Regions from separate parts of the Butyricimonas sp. RTP31003st1_G1_RTP31003_210430 genome, predicted to be linked through region 2. Evidence: riboswitches for the same ligand, from Rfam matches in the RefSeq annotation. Region 2 holds a riboswitch; each other region holds the start of a gene.

Region 1 (6,585 bases), on a different contig from region 2:
GGATGGTCCGTGACCCTAAACTGGGAAAATGACATTGACTGCCCGAAAGCGAGCGTGTCAGATCAAGTGTACGTGGGATATTTTTACGGGACCTTACCCCGCGCCCCGCAAATGATCACGTGCCTTAACTCGTTCCGGGGCGACGGCAAAGTGACCGTGGACATCCCGGCAGCGAAACAACCGGAAGGGACACCCCTGCATCTCTACTTGTTTTTCGGCAATAAAGATACCACCCGTTTCTCTCCAAGCGTGTACGCGGGAGTGTAATGTCCATGCAACTCTCCTACCCTCAAAAAACTTAAAATCAAAAGGATATGACACTTAGAGGATACATCCATATCTACACGGGAAACGGGAAAGGGAAAACAACCGCAGCCTTCGGACTGGCCGTCCGGGCTTTATGTGCCGGGAAAAGTGTTTTCATCGGGCAATTCGTCAAGAGCATGAAATATAACGAAACAGCCATAGAACCCTTGTTCGACCACCTTGTTATCCAGCAATTCGGAGAAGGCTGCTTCATTGAAAAAGAACCCACCCCGGCAGATATACAAGCAGCTCACGAAGGGCTGGAAATATGTCGCCAACATCTTATGGAAGGTAAATTCGATATGGTTATCTTGGACGAACTGACAATTGCCCTGTATTACTCCATGCTTTCCCTGGAAGAAGTGTTAAATGTTCTCCGCCAACGCTCCCCTCACACGGAAATCGTAATTACCGGACGTTATGCACCCCAGGAATTAATCGATATAGCAGACCTCGTAACAAATATGCAAGAAGTGAAACACTATTATTCGCTTGGCGTCCTGTCCCGTAACGGGATTGATCATTGAAAACCTCGCCTAACAGCGGTTCATACCAATGAAATAAAAATCTTCTATACAATTTATTGCCTAATTAAAAATTACAACCTATTTTCGCACCGTCATAGTTTCATACACCACTTCGTGTTGTGTTGAATGAAAAAGGGAATCCGGTGGAAATCCGGAACAATACCCGTTGCTGTATTTCCCCCTTTTAAAGGAAAAGTTTATCGTACGTTTGCCACTGGTTAGAATGCTGGGAAGGCACGATAAAAGGGATAAGTCAGAAGACCTGCTATGATCGGGACAGATTTGCATCTGCGGGATTCAGATGGTAATCAGGTATAGATGGCAAGGTCATTCTGTTTTTGATTTACCGTTTCAGTTTTTTCCCACTCGCGTAAATATCTCTCTCGAAGTTTTATAAAAACTATTACATATGAAACAAGTACTATTATTATTCACGTTTATCGTTTTTCTGATGCTATCCGGTTGTCAGACGAAAACAAAGTCCACAAGCGCCTTCACGAAGGAAGTTTACACACCGGAATACGCCACGGGATTCGACATCATGGGAGCTGATAACACGGAAAGCACGATTATTCACGTGCGTAACCCCTGGCAGGGAGCGGAAGGCGTTGAAATGTCCTACTTCGTGGCTCGGAACGGGGAGCAGGCACCGAAAGATTTTGACGGTGTGATTATTCCCGCAGGAGCGAAACGAATTGTATGTATGTCATCCACTTACATCGCCATGCTGGATGCCATTAACCAAGTGGATCGGGTAGTAGGAGTTTCCGGAATGAATTATGTTTCCAACCCGTATGTCCTTGCACACAAAGAAACCATAAAAGACATGGGGGCGGAAATAAATTATGAACTTCTTGTCGGGTTGGCCCCGGATCTTGTATTACTATACGGCATCGGGGACGCACAATCAACCGTGACGGACAAACTAAAAGAATTGAATGTTCCTTATATGTACGTGGGAGAATACCTGGAAGAATCTCCGCTGGGCAAGGCCGAATGGCTGGTTGCCATTTCCGAATTGACGGACAGCCGGGAAGCAGGTACAAAAGTATTTAGAGAGATTCCCGAACGTTATAACAACATGAAACAGTTAACGGCAAACGTGGAAAAACGTCCTACCGTCATGCTGAACACACCGTGGAATGACAGTTGGGCCATGCCTTCCGCGAAAAGCTACGTGGCACAATTAATCACGGACGCGGGAGGGGATTATATTTACAAGAAAAACACCTCTAACGGGGCCGAACCCATCGGACTGGAAACAGCCTACGGGTTGATTCGCGAGGCTGACGTGTGGTTGAATGTAGGTATGGCAACGACTCTCGACGAGTTAAAGATCATGAATCCGAAATTCAAGGACGCGAAAGCCATCCAAGAAAACAAGGTCTATAATAATAACTTGCGCTTAACGCCCGAAGGGGGAAATGATTACTGGGAATCGGCTGTTGTACGCCCGGACATCGTACTCCGGGACCTGATCAAAATCCTGCACCCGGAACTGGTGACGGAGGATTTGTATTATTACAGGCACTTGGAATAGTTTAAAATTTAGAGTTTAGAATGAAAAAAGCATCTACCCCCACCAGCTCCCCCTTACACAGAGGGAGAGACGAACGCGAGAAGGCGCTACGATATTACAATGTAGCGTATCCTCCCCCTGTGTAAGGGGGAGTTAGAGGGGGTAGTTAATGCGTCACCCCGTACGGCTGGAATCTAAAATCATAACTCAAGAAATTAACAACAGTGATGTCATTTTCAATTGTCCATTTTCAATTTTCAATTATATCGTGAAACGCAATTCGATCATATTCCTTTTCCTGAGCCTGCTGGTATTCGTGCTGTTCGCACTCGATTTGGTGTCGGGAGATTCGGCACTTTCCGTCGGGCAGGTGTGGAACGTGTTCACGGGTAACGAGACGGATATGACAACCCGGAATATCGTGCTGTCGATTCGATTGGTGAGGGTGATCGTGGCCGTTCTGATCGGCGTGGTGCTTTCGATAAGCGGCTTGCAGATGCAGACCGTTTTCCGGAACCCGCTGGCAGACCCCTACCTGCTGGGAGTAAGTTCCGGATCGGGATTAGGCGTTGCTTTCTTTATCCTAGGAGCTCCCCTGTTAGGACTGGCACATTCCGGTTTCTGGCAGTCGGTAGGTATTGTCGGGGCCGGATGGGGCGGGGCCGTCATGGTCCTGTTACTGATTGCCATCATCAGCCGTTACGTGAAAAATATCCTTGGGGTGTTGATCATGGGAGTGATGATCGGTTACATCGCGGGAGCTATCATACAGATTTTACAGTACTTGAGTTCTGCCGAGCAATTGAAAATGTTTTTCCTATGGTCGATGGGCTCCCTGGGACACGTCACGACCACGAAACTATTTATCATGATTCCCGTGATTTGCGTGGGCGTCATTCTCTCGATTTATTGTATCAAGGCATTAAATCTTCTTTTACTCGGGGAGAGTTATGCCCAGACAATGGGACTGAATATACGGCGCGCCAGAACGCTTATTTTCGTATCGACAACGTTGTTGACCGGAACCGTGACGGCATTTTGCGGCCCGGTAGGCTTTCTCGGACTTGCCGTGCCTCACGTGGCCCGTATGTTGTTTAATGACGCGGACCACCGGACGCTTTTGCCGGGAAGTATATTACTGGGAGTCGTGGCCATGTTGATATGTGATATTATTGCTAAAACACTCGTGCTACCCGTGAATTGTATTACCGCCCTGCTGGGGATCCCGGTAATTATTTGGGTGGTGTATAAAAACCTTCGACCGGCATGATAGAACTGGAATCTTTAACACTGGGATACGGGCAACAAATCCTACTTGAACGGGTGTCGGCCAACTTGGACGGGGGCGGGCTGATCGCCTTGTTGGGACGTAATGGTAGCGGGAAAAGTACCTTGCTACGGGCCACGGCGGGGTTAGGGAAAATCAAGTCCGGGCGAATATTGCTGGCCGGGAAAGACCTTGCCGGGTTGCGACCGGAGGAACTGGCTCGTACCGTCAGTTTCGTGACTACCGAAAAGGTACGGATTCCTAACCTGAAATGCCGGGATGTAGTTGCCCTCGGGCGGGCTCCCTACACGAACTGGGTAGGACGACTGCAACCACGCGACCGGGAAATCGTTGATAAATCCCTGGCATTACTCGATATGTCGGCCTATGCCGAACGAACAATGGACCAGATGTCGGACGGGGAATGCCAGCGAATCATGATCGCCCGAGCTCTCGCACAAGACACCCCCATCATCCTGCTTGATGAACCCACCTCTTTTCTGGACCTACCGAACCGTTACGAGTTGGGAGTTTTATTGCAAAGGCTGGCACACGAGCAAAACAAATGTATCCTTTTTTCAACCCACGAACTGGATATTGCCCTCACGCTCTGCGATTCCATCGCCTTGATCGATCGCCCGCATTTGCATTACCTGCCCACGCGACAGATGATCAACAGCGGTCATATCGAACGCTTGTTCCGGAACGAAACCATCACGTTCGACCCGAAAGAATTGCGTATCCGTGTCCGATGAAAGGCTGCTTAAGAGAGGCGTTAAACTTGTCGTTCATTTTCGATAATCATAGAAAATTGAGTATCTTTGTTCTATTATTATCCATAAACGAACGCGTATGAGTGAGAAAATTTATCCCATAGGTATCCAGAATTTCGAGAAAATCCGAAAAGAAGGTTATTTCTATATTGACAAGACTGCCTTGATTTACCGACTGGTAAAAACGGGTAGTTATTACTTTCTCAGTCGCCCGCGTCGTTTTGGGAAGAGCCTGTTGATTTCCACGCTCGATGCCTATTTCCGGGGAGAAAGGGATTTGTTTGAAGGGTTGGCAATAGAAAAACTGGAAAAAGATTGGGTGAAACGCCCGGTATTGCATATAGACCTGAATATCGGGAAATATGATGCCCCCGACAGCTTGGACAAGATATTGAACGAGGCTCTCGTGAAGTGGGAAACGGTGTTTGGCACGGGTGCCGGGGAAAGTACCCTGGCTTTACGTTTCAAAGGTGTCGTGGAACGAGCCTACAAGCAATCCGGACAACGGGTTGCCATCCTTGTTGACGAATACGACAAACCCTTGTTACAAGCTATCGGCGACGAGGAGCTTCAACGGGAATACCGTAACACCCTAAAGCCTTTCTATGGTGTACTTAAAACCATGGACGGGTGTATCCAATTTGCCATGCTCACGGGCGTGACTAAATTCGGAAAGGTAAGCGTGTTCAGTGACCTGAACAACCTGGAAGATCTTTCCATGTGGAACGAATATGTCACTCTTTGCGGTGTCAGCAATCAAGAAATACATGAAAATTTAGAAGAAGAATTACATGAATTTGCCAAAGTTCAAAGCATGACATACGATGAAGTCAACGCGGAACTGGAAAAATGGTATGACGGGTATCACTTCACGCATAATTCTATCGGCATGTACAATCCGTTTAGTCTGCTAAGCGCATTCAAGCGGAAAGATTTTGGCAATTACTGGTTCGAAACGGGTACACCCACCTATCTCGTGGAGTTGCTGAAACGCAATCATTATGACCTGGAACGCATGGCATCCGAAGAAACCAGCTCAGACGTATTGAATAGTATTTACGGGGACGAACAGCCTATCCCCGTGATCTTCCAGAGCGGGTACCTCACGATAAAAGGCTATGACAAAGAATTCGGATTATATCGCCTAGGATTTCCAAACAAAGAAGTGGAGGAAGGTTTTATCAATTTCCTGATGCCTTTTTACACCCGGTTCAACAAAATTGAGGCTCCATTTGAAATACAAAAATTCGTTCGTGAAATACGTACAGGGCAACTGGATGCCTTTTTCAATAGATTGAAAAGTTTTCTGGCCGATACTCCTTACGAGCTGATCAGCGAACAAGAACGTCATTATCAAAACGTGCTTTTTATCATCTTCAAGCTGGTAGGTTTTTACACGGAAGTCGAGTATCACACTTCCGAGGGACGTGTGGATCTCGTGTTGAAAACCAACGATTACATTTACATCATGGAATTTAAACTGAATGGCAGTGCAGAAGAGGCCTTGCAACAAATCCATGACAAGCATTACGCTCAACCATTCCAATCAGATAAACGCAAGATATTTAAAATTGGCGTGAACTTCAGTTCGAAAACAAGGAATATCGAGAAATGGATCGTGGAGTCATAACCAGTATCTTTAATTTTTAAAACATAGCTATCTTCGATAATCATATAAAATTGAATATCTTTGTTCTATTATTATCCATAAACGAACGCACATGAGTGAGAAAATTTATCCTATAGGTATCCAGAATTTCGAGAAAATCCGGAAAGAAGGTTATGCTTACGTTGACAAAACCGCCTTGATTTACCGACTGGTGAAAAAAGGAAGTTATTACTTTCTCAGTCGCCCGCGTCGTTTTGGAAAGAGCCTGTTAATCTCCACGCTCGATGCCTATTTTCTCGGAAAAAAGGAGTTGTTTAACGGGTTGGCCATGGAAAAATTAGAAAAGGATTGGATTCGGCGGCCCGTGCTACACCTGGATCTCAATATTGGAAAATATGATGCCCCGGATAGCTTGGATAAAATACTCGAAGAGGCCATATCAAAATGGGAAGTACTTTACGGCACCGGAGTCGGAGAGTCTACCCTAGCCCTACGTTTCAAAGGAATCGTGGAACGAGCCTGCCAGCAATCCGGCCAACGAGTAGCCATTCTCGTTGACGAGTACGACAAACCCTTGTTACAAG
Region 2 (6,585 bases):
AAGTTGTATTTGATTATAAATACCGTCAACCAGATTCTTTACCCGGTCCGCCACGGGAACAAATTGATAATACCCGTTCTTATCAGCATCCTGCACGGAAAGCACTTGTGAACGAGTACCCCCGTCAATTTCCGGCAATACCACACTAGCCGACAGGTACCCTCCGGCCAATCCCCTCGGGTCCTTTTCCCATTCATCCCGTTCCTGCAAAAGAGTTAACGGACAAAACAACGGGATATTACGTTCCCGTAACCACTCCACGCTTTTATCACTTCCCAAACGCCCCATCGGCAGATAAATCACAGCATCGGGAGAAACCTCCTGCAACATCTGTAAACGTTTTCCTGCCGCGTAAACGGGATACACGTTAAAACCTGCACGTTCCAAACTAACAACCAGAGTATCCACATTCGCCCGGTTACCACTTAAAGGAGAAGTCATGCCGGAAACAATAGCTATGGAAGGAGCCCCCTCCTTATAAAAACCATTTTTACGATAATAGCTGTTGTACCCGTCCAAATCCGTAAAATAGTTATCATCTCCCAAATGCCAATAAAAATTAGAAGGCAAATGTTGCGGATCAGCCGGCATCGTTGTAAAAAGCTTATGCTTGTCGAGTTCTGCACGGCAGAAATAAAGCAGATTACGGTAATTCGTCTTATTACCATTTCCGTAATAATCTCCAATGCGTTCCTGCTGAAGACTATCCACATTATGATTTGTAATTACCCCAGAAGAAAATATTAAAGTATACACCGCGGTTCCTTTCGCCCCTGCAGTCTGAATAGCCGCGGCTTGTTCTCCGTTTAAACGTAATCCGGGACCAAAAAATAAAACAACATCGTAATTTTTCAACTTACTTGCATCCTCCGGTTTCAATGCATCGACTTGTATCATCCGACTATCATTCGCCAAAGCGATACTAGATGCCTGATAAGCGGGGAAATTAATTAATGCAACCCGAGTCGGGGCAAGGTAACGGGAATAAAGTCCCCAGATACAGCAAAGTAGGATAATCACTATCCCCACCTTTAACAATATCTTTTTACGTGTACGAACAAAAGATTTCAATCCCATAACATCAGATTTTAATAAACCAAATTACCCCGGAGCCTAAACTCCGGGGGACAAACACTATTATTTACCTCCTGTCACTTTGCAGGATAGATATATTCAAATTCTATATTTCCCTTTTCATTCGTACCTTTATAGGTCTTCATTATAATCTTTGCCCAATGTTTACCATCTGCCGTTTGAATAGCAAAAACGTTATTATTATAATACCACTTCATTTCTGCAGGAGCATTAAACCATGCCCACGTTGGTTGTTCTTTACATTGGAAAGCAGGACTTCCACTTTTATTCTCAAAACTTCCCATCGTGGTCATCATGCTAACCAGCTTATCTATTGTATAACCAGATTTAGGCACACTCGGAACATCATCAAAACTCGTCTTATTCATATCCAAGGCACCACCTTGACCTTTACCGGAAGTTCCGCTATTCGTACGGATATAATAACGCTGAAATGCAATATCCCAATCCAAGCTGGTTGCAGCTTGTTCCTCTGTCAATTCAACAAAATCCCCTTTAGCAAAGGAAAAATATTTCCATGGATCTGTTGCATTTGAAGAAGCTAGATAAACGATGTTATTCGTAACAGGTGTTTCCGGTTCTTCCGGCTCATCACCACCCTGCTCTATGTCTGCATCAGCCTCTCCATCATATATATAACGGAATGTAATGTGGCCAGAATTTCCTAATTTATCTTTATAAGTATCGAAAATCACTTTTGCACAATTCTTTCCGTCAGCAGAACGGAAAACAAAAACATTGTGATTATAATACCAAGTAGATTCCATATATTTATACCAAGCCCAACTATTAGAACCTTCACATTCTATCCCCGGATTATAAGAATCTTTCGTGAAATTTCCCATCGTAGTCATGATATTCAGAGAATCATCTACCACAAACTCGGAATTCACATTTCCAGTAACAGCAGCAAAAGTTGTCGCTCCAGAATCAAGCACTCCACCCTTTCCTTTTCCAGAAGTCCCACTATTGGTTTTCACGTAATAACGATTGAAAGCAACATCCCACTCCAAACTTGTTGTGGCCTGCTCTGTTGTCAATTCAACAAAATCTCCTTTTTTAAAAGAAAAATATTTCCAACCGCTATTATAATCTGCCGATTCAAAAGTACGAGTACGGATAGAATCATCTACCTCCGGACCATCACCGTCACCATCATCATCTGTACAAGCCATAAAGTTAAACGAAAATGCCAGACAAGCCAATAGCATGAGGCATGATTTTAAATTAAACTTTTTCATTCTATATCAATATTAAGTTAAAGATTCTCATGTTGTCAGAAACGGAATATCACGGAACCGAAGAATCGACGTCCGGCATCATACGTCGTGTAATGTTCCGTGTCCGTATAATCAAATAAATTCTGAATTCCGCCTGTTAACGTCAACCTCATAAACTTCTTTTGCCAAGGCGTATATTGGGCCACCAATTTCCAAAGACTATAAGCCGGTTTTGTATTTTCACGAATCACCTCTATTTCTTGACCGCTATCGTCCGTTTCAGTGGATTTACTCTGTGACAATTTCTTAGAAGTCCACCGTCCGGAGAGAGAAACAGAACCATCCCGTTTCAATAATTTACCGCGTAATGTCGTGGTAAAATTCAAGGCGTGTTTTGAATTTCCGGACAATTGCAAATCCGTCTCCCGATCTCTCGCATCAGTATAAGCATAAGTTCCCCTCAGCAACAATTGCTTAATCGGGTAATAAGTTAATGTTCCTTCTGCCCCGCGTATACGCACGGCCTCCACATTTGCATAATGCATTTCTGCTCCCAATTGTCCCGGTTCCGGATCTTCCACGTCAATAACAAAAGAATTAATTTTATCTTTTATCGTGTTCTGGTACCCTTCCACGCTTGCATTCAACCGTCCATTGTAAGTATATTCCGCCGAAACCGATAAATAATTGGAATATTCCGGTTTCAAATCTGGATTTCCAACATTATGCGACACACTTCCCATGTCAAAATCAGAATACAACTCCGTCAAGCCGGGAGCCTTAAATCCCCGACTATACCCGGCACGGAATTTAAAACTGCCCGGGGCATACATCAAATTTACTTTCGGGGTATACGCGTCACCAAAAACAGAATGGTGTGTGTAACGGAAACCTCCTACCAAATCCAGCTCCGGCAATATCTGCCAATCCACCTGCACGAAAACATTCGCATCGTTCACTTTTCTCACGGTTTGTTCCTTACCGTATTGCATCTTATTATAATTCCGAGTCCAATTCCATTCAATTCCTCCAACAATCTCCACGTTCTTCAAGGGACTATAAATATCTGTCAAACGGGCTGTCTGCTCGTGAGAAGTCGCATTCGTACTATCTGCAAGATCAATCAAATCATACACGGTCTTACGAGTATAAAAATCTCCGTAATACACCGCATACAACTTATTCTTTTCCCCGAAGGCATGCTCCAATGATGCCCGGAATGTTTTGTTTAAACTGCGATAATGCGTTGGAGATTCTCCCTTGGGAGGATTCTCTACTTCATTCCAATAGAAAGAAGCTGAAGCCACCACTTTCGTCCGTTCATTATTCCATCCTACCTTCTCCTCTATATTCATATCATGTGAAGGATTCATCGTGTAAGACTGGGGTGTTTCGGGCGTAAGATCATACCCATCCGTGGAATTACGACGAAAAAGAGTCTGGGAGAAAAATCCCTTGTGAGCCAACCCGATCCCCGCATCCAACTGCAGATCATTAAACTTAGAATAACGAGCTTTTGCCCAGCCTTCCAAAGAGCGTTTCGGAGAATCCGTGATAATATTCACAACCATACCCATGGCACTTGACCCGTAAAGAGCAGAAGCCGCACCTTTCAAAATCTCGATCCGTTTAATATTGGACGTACTCAGCCGATCGAAATCGATAGGTCCCCCGGGAGTCTGAGATAACCTCTCCCCATCAACCAAGATAAGGATGTAACTATTTTCCAATCCCTGAATCTGGATATTATTACCGCGAGGGTCCACGTTAAAACGAAGCCCCGGAATATTGTACTCCAGAACATCCATCATACTCTCGTAATCATTTCGTTGTAACTCCTCGGCAGAAACGACACGAGTCATCACGGGAGCCTCGGAAATCACCTTTTCCGTTCTCGTACCTGTAATAACCACCTCGTCCAAATCCAACAAACTCTTCTTCAGCTTAATAACAAGTCCAGAGATTGTTCCAGGAGCCACATCAACTTCACGAGTCTCATACCCGACAGAACGAACCGTCAAAGTTGCTTTACGATTGGCAGGCACGTCAATTTTAAATTTTCCTTCCGTATCGCAAACACTCCCCCAACCTAACTCTTTCACCATGAGAGTTGATAAAGGTATTGCATCCCCTGTTTCAACATCCACGACTTTTCCGGTTAATTTTACCGTTTTCACCGTATCAGCCATCACCTCCGGTTGAATCGCCATAAGTCTTGACATTGGTGCGAAATTCAATACAAGTACGCCACATACTAGCAATAAGATACTTTTCATGTTTATTATTTTTTCATAAACATTATAAACGCCACACGACAGCACACATCACGCACATCCGTGGCTTCATAAATGTTACTGTTAATAAAAACAATAGCTATTATTTTTTCCTTTTTATCATCCTTATTCCCGAGAACAATAAAAACATCTAATTCAGGCAGGTTTTCTGACTTTCTCCGCTTATGTCGCCTTCCCGGACGAACCAGTGGCATGAGGTGACTAAGCATTTCCCGTGTAACGGGAAAGAGATTACAGCAACGGGTATTGTTCCGGACTCTCACCGGATTCCCTTACATCCCATACAGATAGCATGGGACTCACCAAAATCGACGCAAATATATAAAATAATTTATTTCTTAATGAAAAAAACAATTATTTTCTAATAATCAGCTAAAATATCTTACACCCATCTTCTGAAATCAAAAAAGCTGTTCGGTTATTTCCCGAACAGCCTCGTATATCGTATTATCGATACAATCTAACCCTTATGAGTATATCCCCATTTCAAATAAATGGCACCCCATGTAAATCCGGCACCAAAAGCAGCAAGGATCAAATTATCCCCCTTCTTCAGTTGGTCCTCCCATTCATACAGACACAACGGGATTGTTGCCGAGGTCGTGTTACCGTATTTTTGGATATTAACCATGACCTTCTCTTTGGGTAACCCCATTCGTTCCCCGGTAGCCTTGATAATACGCAGGTTTGCCTGATGAGGTACCAGCCAAGCCACGTCCTCCGAGGACAAGTTATTGCGTTCCATCACTTCCACCGACACGTCTGCCATGTTCGATACAGCATGTTTAAACACGGGCTGTCCTTCCTGGTAAATATAATGTTCCCGGGCTAAAACCGTATCAATGGTTGGCGGTTTCAAAGAACCACCTGCTTTCATATGTAGGTGAACACGTCCCATTCCATCCGAACGCAATATGTGGTCAATTACCCCCAAATCTTCAGTTGTCGGCTCCAGCAACACGGCGGCAGCCGCATCTCCGAAAATAGGACAAGTTGCCCGATCCGTGTAATCCGTAATCGCGGACATCTTTTCAGCTCCCACGACAATCACTTTTTTATAACGCCCGCTCTCCACGTACTGCGTCGCCGTGATCAAGCCATATAGGAAACCGGAACATCCGGCATTAAGATCAAAACTAAAAGCATTCTTTATTCCCACCATATCGGAAATCACGTTCCCGTTAGCAGGGAAATGCATGTCGGCCGTAACCGTACAGCAAATCAATAAATCAACTTCTTCCGGTTTCAAACCTGTTTTACGAAACAAGTCCTCCACCGCTCTGGCCCCGAGGTAAGCACTGCCTTTACCGGCATCCCGCAAAATACGTCTCTCTTTTATACCGATTCGAGTCATGATCCATTCGTCTGTGGTATCTACCATCCGGCTCAACTCCTCGTTAGTTAGAATATAGTCGGGATAATACGCTCCTACCCCTGTGATTACCGCTCTTGGCCTTTCCATAAAATAAAAATTTTCAAATTGAATAATAGAATCAGACACCTATATACAATCATAGCCCCCTAGTACAGGGGGCTGTATTATCTAAGGCAATCTTTATCATTGCATCAAAATTATGCAACAACTGCTTTCTCAATAGCCAATTTACCCCTGTAATACCCACATTCCGGGCATACAGTATGATACTGAACTGCAGCACCACAATTTGAACACTTTGCTATTGCAGGAACCGTTGCCTTATCGTGAGTTCTTCTTTTATTCCTTCTCTGTTTAGAGATTCGGTGTTTAGGATGTGCCATTTCTCTCTAGTTTTATTTAGTTATTATTAATTAATTTCCTCAATTCATCCCAGCGGGGATCAATCTTATCATTCTCTTCTTCCATTGTCAACTCTTCCAGTACATGCTCCATCTCCTCGTTACATTCTCCCTCCGGGTGAACCACGCGAAGCGGGTAATTCAGCATATACACCTCATATAGCGGTTCACTCAAATCCAGATAATCATCATCTTGAGCC
Region 3 (6,585 bases), on a different contig from region 2:
TAAGCACCCCCGTATGATTTACGCAAGACCACGGTAATCTTGGGAACCGTCGCCCGCGTGTAAGCATATAGGAGCTTGGCTCCGTGCCGGATAATTCCGGCATGTTCCTGATCGGCCCCCGGAAGGAAACCGGGAACGTCCTCCAAAGTAACAACCGGAATATTAAAACTATCACAGAAATTAATAAAACGAGCAGCTTTCACCGATGAATTCATATCCAAAGTACCCGCCATAACTTTGGGTTGATTCGCAATAATCCCGGTCACGAATCCCCCGAATCGGGCCAACCCAATAATGATATTGGGAGCGTAACTCTCCGCAATCTCCAAAAATTTTCCTTTATCTGTAATCAAACGGATAACATCCCTCACATCATAAGGCTTATCCGGATCTTCAGGAACAATATCCCGCAAACTCTCTTCTATCCGGTCAACCGGATCATCCGTCACCAGAAAAGGAGCGTTCTCGATATTATTGGAAGGCAGGTAAGATAATAACATCTTTACCCCCAATAACGTATTTTCATCATCATTAAAAACAAAATCCGCCACACCTGATTTCACGGCATGTACAGATGCACCTCCAAGTTCTTCGGGAGATATTGTTTCATTCAGTACCTGTTTCACCACGTTAGGTCCGGTCACGAACATATAACTGGTTGCTGCCGTCATAAAAATAAAATCAGTCAAGGCTGGAGAATAAACAGCCCCTCCGGCAGCCGGCCCCATAATAACTGAAATCTGAGGGATTACTCCGGAAGAGAGTACATTCCGTCGGAATATTCCCGCATACCCGGCCAAACTAGCCACCCCCTCTTGAATCCGGGCTCCTCCCGAATCAATCAATCCCACGACAGGCGATCCCGTTTTCAGAGCCATATCCTGTACTTTTATAATCTTGGCCGCATGCACGGAACCCAACGAACCACCCTGCACGTTAAAATCTTGCGAATAAGCAAAAACCTGACGCCCGTTCACCGTGCCGAATCCGGCAATCACCCCATCCCCGTATGAACGTACTGCTTTACCAAAAGAAGTCGCCGCAGAAGGTGAGTAAGCATCCACCTCTTCAAATGTCCCCTCATCGAAAAGAAATGTAATCCGTTCCCGAGCGGTAAGTTTTCCCCGGTTGTGTTGTTTGTCCTCATACTCCTTACCGTATTGCCGGGCTAAGGCATCTTGTCTTTCCAGAAATTTTTCAAACGATTTTCTCATACTAAATTAGTTTATACACTATTTAGCTCCACACGAAATAAAGGAAAGAAATAAGAAAAATACGCCCCAAGTATCTCAACCGGGTTGATAAGTCTGACCTTAGCTTCATTCCGCGAAAGCATTGTCAATCCGCAAAGGCAGGTATCCTGACTTTCACCATTTTGCCGTCCTTCCCATCCCCTGGACAGTGGACATTAGTGGCAAAACCCTTCTGGTGATTACAGTTGCGCGACAGTCCGTGATTCTCACACGGTTCCCTATTCTCCTCGTCAAAACGAGGCACCTGAGCAGTCTGATTACGTGTTGTAAAGAACTTTAATGGGAACAAATGTATAAAATATAATTGGTTTGATTCAATTTATCATCAGAAAAGTTCTTTCCATGCTTCTCCTCATTCTCCCTTTTTTTAGAAAATAACACCCATACCTGTAACTTTTCATTACCTTTAAGCGTCCCATCATAAAAACAGATTATTATGAAAAAAATATTGTTTGTCATTTTCGTTCTCTGCCTCTCGATAGTCGGAGCTTTCGCACAAGAGCAAATCACCGTTTCCCGATTCCAGGGACAAAAAATCACCGGAATCAAGGCTCACGGAATCTTCAGTATCACAACGAAACAAGGTAACACCACCGGAGTCACCGTAAACATTCCGGCCCGACTCGAAAAACAACTCGTTCTGAAACTGGATTCCGATGGAAAATTACAAATCTATATCGAAGGAAAAATTACCACTAAAAATAAAAGAAATAATGACGACGACCATTTCACGGCAGAAGTTACCGTTACCAGCCTTGATAACGTGGAGTTAACCGGAGTCTGCAAATTGGAAACAATCGGGGATTTCACGACAGCCAAGCTAAAGGTGGACCTCTCTGGAGCCAGCAAAATGCTTGTAGGTGGAGACTTCCTAGCAAAAGAAAAACTTGACATAGAACTAAGTGGTGCCTCAAACCTCAAAGGACAAATGACCAGCCCCGAATCAACCTTCGACATTAGCGGGGCATCAAACCTCTCCCTTAAAGGTAACACCATACACTGCAAAATGGAAGTATCGGGAGCCTCAAAAGCAAACTTGGAAGACTTTCCGATAAACGAACTGAAAGCAGAAGTATCGGGAGCTGCAAAAGCTCATTTTCAAGTCAAAGAAAAAATCAGTCTACACACCTCCGGTGCCGCAAAAGCTACATACTCCGGCGATCCGATCATCCTCTCCCTGCACTCATCAGGAGCTTCGAACATTAACAAGATCTCCTCAAAACTCTTGGAGAACAAGAAAGAATACGAGAAATAGTTATTAGTCTAATATAAAATGGGGAAAACGAAAAATTGTTTTCCCCATTTGTATCAACAAAATACCTTTACTAATTGTTTGGCGCAGCCTTTAACAAACGAGGTATTGGTAATATATTTTTCTCTGCATTATTAATCGGAGAGAATGTCCAAGTATGCCATTCCTCATTTTCCAGCAAGCGATTACCTGCATAAAGACCAGAATATTCATATTCTTTCGATTCTAATACAGCCTCTCCACTCCCTAGCCAATAAGAAGGATAAACTACATACCATCCACCAATCCAATAATCTCCTCCTGAAATTACGTTAAAACCATCCATATTGACATCAGCCTCTTTCTGTTCATAAATACCATCCTTGAAATCTGCCTCTGTCAAATGTATTCCTTTCAACGTTCTATCCCCATATTCAAGATCTTCACTTTGAATTTCAATTCCATCACCATCAATATCGTAACCGAAACCCCTTATTGTCATTCCAAGATTACCATCAGATGCCACGATAATAAACAAACGCGGATCTTTTTTAGCAATATCCACGATCATATCATGTCCCGTAGGGGGATTTGCTTTTTCCCATCTATATCCCCAAGCACGAAAGAAAACATCACGATCTTCAGGATTTGACCAATTCTCCACTTCTCCGGTAATCCATTGTATGGCCAACATCGATTGATTCTCACCACTCCCAGTCCAGTTCGTAATATCCGATATTTTGAACCCATCCATCACCTGAATGTCCAAACTATCGGATGCAGTACCAAGTCTATTAAAAGCAGTCACCTTGATCCGAAAGGCCCCTTCCTTCACTGATGAGAACTCGAAAATAGTATCAGTAGATACTTCTTTCCCATCCACGAACCACTGCAAGCCTGCCTCTGTTGTATTAATGATATTCGCTCTCAATCTCACAGTTCTTCCCGGAAGGATAGCATCCTTCAAACTCAAATTCTGAACAGACACTTCCGGAGCCGTAAGCGGCTCTTCCCCATCATTCCCTCCATCATCACTACAGGAAATCCACATTCCCGCAAAACACAGAATAGCTAAAATATAACGTAAATTCTTCTTCATGAATGTTATCATTCAAAATTATAAGTAAAAAATACACCAGCAGGACATTCTGTATATCCTTTATAATTGGCCTTCAATGCCAATTTATCATTATTAAAATCAAAAACACAGATTTTATTTTCAGGATCCAAACTATAGCTCGAAATAATATTAGCGTAAACCTCTCCTGTAATAGGATGTACAGCGATGCAATTATATAAAGTTAGAACATGATCCAGTCTCTCAGTCATATCTCCCATGAACTCAGTCTTCTTCTGGCTGAAAACATGACGATAAACAGGCATCGGAGTACTGCCACTACCCATGTATAATGTATCGCCTTTGGCTGTAATATAAGGAGTTGCATTCCAACCGCCGTTCAATATCTTGCCTGCCGTTTCGTCTTCAATAGAATTCTCTTGCATGGAATAGCTCTGTGCATCAAGCTTTATAATCTTTGCTGGCTCTTCCCCACTGGCTCTACAAGCAAGCCATATATTACCGTCGGAAGATGGGATAACACCAGAAATGTTACCGCTAACAGGTATTTCTTTTGAAATGGAAGACTTGTTTGATTCAATAACGATAAGTTTATTGCTTTGTGCCGCAAAAATTTTACCGTTTGCAACGGCCATAGTCGTTTTGTTCGCTCCAGCAGAACCTTCAATAAATGTTAGGACCTTGGATGATGGATTAAAACGATATACACCATTGTTATCGCGAATGTAAATATCATTATCATCAAGAACAGCAATATGAGATGGCATTGACAGTGTACTTCCCAATTCATCTTCGTAACTACTTTCCTTTTTCAATGTTTCCGCATTCGCTATGGTTAAAAAACCTCCGTCATTCCCACCGTTTTGAGATATGATATATAACTTGTTGTTTCTAATGTACAAATCTTGTGTACCCCCACCGAGTGATCCCCCGTTCTCTTTAAAATAGACACTATCGGTAACGATTCCTTTGGGACTAATAAAGACAAGAGTCCCGTAATGTCCTTTCCAAACTTGACCTTCATTCAATATAAATGTTCCATATTTATATTTCCCGTAAACTTCAATAGATACACTTACGGTTGTCTCTTCTCCGCCATCAGTAGCCTTTACATCAATTTTGTAGTTCCCCATATTTGCGGCAATAAACATATAGACTGAATCCGTGGAGACTTCTTGTCCATCCAGTGTCCAGGTGAATTTCACTTCTTGCGGATTGTTCAGTTTCGCCTTTAAAAACAAGGTATCTTCTTTTGCAACGGTAAACACCCCACTTTTACTCACAATTTCTAACTCCAAAGCATCGGGTTTGTACTTATCATCATCATCACAAGAACTCAGAAATCCCACAAACATTCCTAAAACCAAAAGCACTAAATAAAACTTTTTCATAATCTTAATCTTCATTGTATAATATAACTATTTATTCATTTTCCTAAAATTCCCACATCAACGACACTAGGCAATTCCTCAAGGGCATCGGGTAATACTGCGTGGACTCGTAATACGTGTCTAATAGGTTATCTACCCGTACTTGCGGTGTCAGACTCATCCCGTTACGGAACGTGTAGCGGTATCCCGCCAAAATATTATGTACCGAATAGGGATCCGTAGCATACTCTTGATCCGTCGTGATAAAACGTCGCCCGATATAAGTCACCTGCCACGAGAAAAAGGCACCCCGGTAATCGGCAGCTACCCGTACATTCCACTTGAACCGAGGCACGTAAGGGATTTGTTTCATGTAGGAACCATCATCCACGTGCTGTTTTTTACGAGTACGGGACTGCGACCAACTATAATTACCCGACACATTTGCCCTCAAATCACCAATCGCATATGTCAATTTCCCGTACAACTCCACACCCTCCGATCTCACATTACGATGATTCTGTGGTGTCCAAACCCATTGATTCCCGTCTTTCGGCAACCATAAAATCCAATTATCTATATACATCAAATAACCGGAAACCTCCGCATCTAAAAATAAACCACGATACAACTGCTTCCGATAAGCTACAGACGCATCATACGAATACCCGTCTTCCGGCTTCACGTCCGGATTTCCTCCCGGTCTCCAGTAGAGATCATTCATACTCGGGAACCGGTAATTATAAGCCACATTTCCTTTCACCTGCAACTCCTTCTCCCACAAATTAAACACCATACCGGCAGACCATGTAGATACCCCCCGACTATCATTTTGTTCAAACATATACTGCCCATTCAACATCATCCACTCCACAGGAGTCCATAATGCCGAAGCCTGCCAGGAGAACACGTCACGGTTATGCCGGAACGGTGGTTCCACCTCCGGAATATCATAATCCACGTCTCCTAACGTATACTTCGAAGAATCGACATCTATATAACTACTCACCCGAATCAAATCATGCGAATAAGTCAAGCTCGTACCCAGTACAAGATTCTCTCTCGGGGTAAACGTATAATCGGCAATTCCTTGCCACGTGTGCGATTGATTCTTATTTCCTTCGGGATCGAATAATCCTCCGGCATACCACTTATCATACTCCTGTCGATAATAAAGCCATGCCGCTTTTGCCCGTAAAGCATGCAACCCTTTCGTAAAATCCAATCCCGTGTACGCCCGCACATTCACTTCTCTTTGTTGCTCGTGTGACTGGTTCACCACTCCAAGTGCGGGTGGTAACATCCGTTTCCCTTCCTGATACCAAGCAACCGCTGTCAACCGGGTATAAGGAGACAAACGAAAATATCCCTCCTGCATCGCTGCCCATTGCGTGTAATCAGCATCCTGCCGTTTCTCTCGGAAAGGCTCGTTCGTCAAGATTTTATTCAAATAAGTATAATTGTTATCAGAATGTTGATAATACAACCGAGTCTTAAAACTTGACTTCTGTCCACCAGTATTTACCTGAGCCCCCGTAGTATAAGTCCCGTAAGAACCATATTCTCCTAAGACCTTTCCACTAACACCAGTGTTCCAATCTGGATCTGTAAATAAGTTCACGCTCCCCCCGATAGCCCCGGTCCCGTTCTTCA

The links. A riboswitch is a leader RNA that binds a small molecule or an ion and turns the genes downstream of it on or off. The one in region 2 is predicted to bind cobalamin.
Region 1: another riboswitch for cobalamin. It lies ahead of AB5542_RS11150 (ABC transporter substrate-binding protein); the one in region 2 lies ahead of AB5542_RS17745 (TonB-dependent receptor).
Region 3: another riboswitch for cobalamin. It lies ahead of AB5542_RS11235 (acyl-CoA carboxylase subunit beta); the one in region 2 lies ahead of AB5542_RS17745 (TonB-dependent receptor).

What each region holds. Positions count from the first base shown of each region.
Region 1 is NZ_JBCOSQ010000031.1:21,178-27,762, reverse strand. It holds gene AB5542_RS11160 (hypothetical protein) at 1-267, shown strand, start outside; gene cobO (cob(I)yrinic acid a,c-diamide adenosyltransferase) at 315-833, shown strand; cobalamin riboswitch at 912-1,118, shown strand; gene AB5542_RS11150 (ABC transporter substrate-binding protein) at 1,285-2,373, shown strand; gene AB5542_RS11145 (FecCD family ABC transporter permease) at 2,669-3,622, shown strand; gene AB5542_RS11140 (ABC transporter ATP-binding protein) at 3,619-4,374, shown strand; gene AB5542_RS11135 (ATP-binding protein) at 4,472-6,022, shown strand; gene AB5542_RS11130 (ATP-binding protein) at 6,114-6,585, shown strand, end outside.
Region 2 is NZ_JBCOSQ010000072.1:4,924-11,508, reverse strand. It holds gene AB5542_RS17755 (cobaltochelatase subunit CobN) at 1-1,077, opposite strand, end outside; gene AB5542_RS17750 (HmuY family protein) at 1,152-2,336, opposite strand; gene AB5542_RS17745 (TonB-dependent receptor) at 2,372-4,591, opposite strand; cobalamin riboswitch at 4,730-4,931, opposite strand; gene AB5542_RS17740 (beta-ketoacyl-ACP synthase III) at 5,070-6,071, opposite strand; gene rpmF (50S ribosomal protein L32) at 6,182-6,367, opposite strand; gene AB5542_RS17730 (YceD family protein) at 6,384-6,585, opposite strand, start outside.
Region 3 is NZ_JBCOSQ010000031.1:48,094-54,678, reverse strand. It holds partial or broken gene AB5542_RS11235 (acyl-CoA carboxylase subunit beta) at 1-1,214, opposite strand, end outside; cobalamin riboswitch at 1,333-1,516, opposite strand; gene AB5542_RS11230 (GIN domain-containing protein) at 1,690-2,508, shown strand; gene AB5542_RS11225 (PKD domain containing protein) at 2,579-3,583, opposite strand; gene AB5542_RS11220 (DUF5074 domain-containing protein) at 3,592-4,968, opposite strand; gene AB5542_RS11215 (TonB-dependent receptor plug domain-containing protein) at 4,997-6,585, opposite strand, start outside.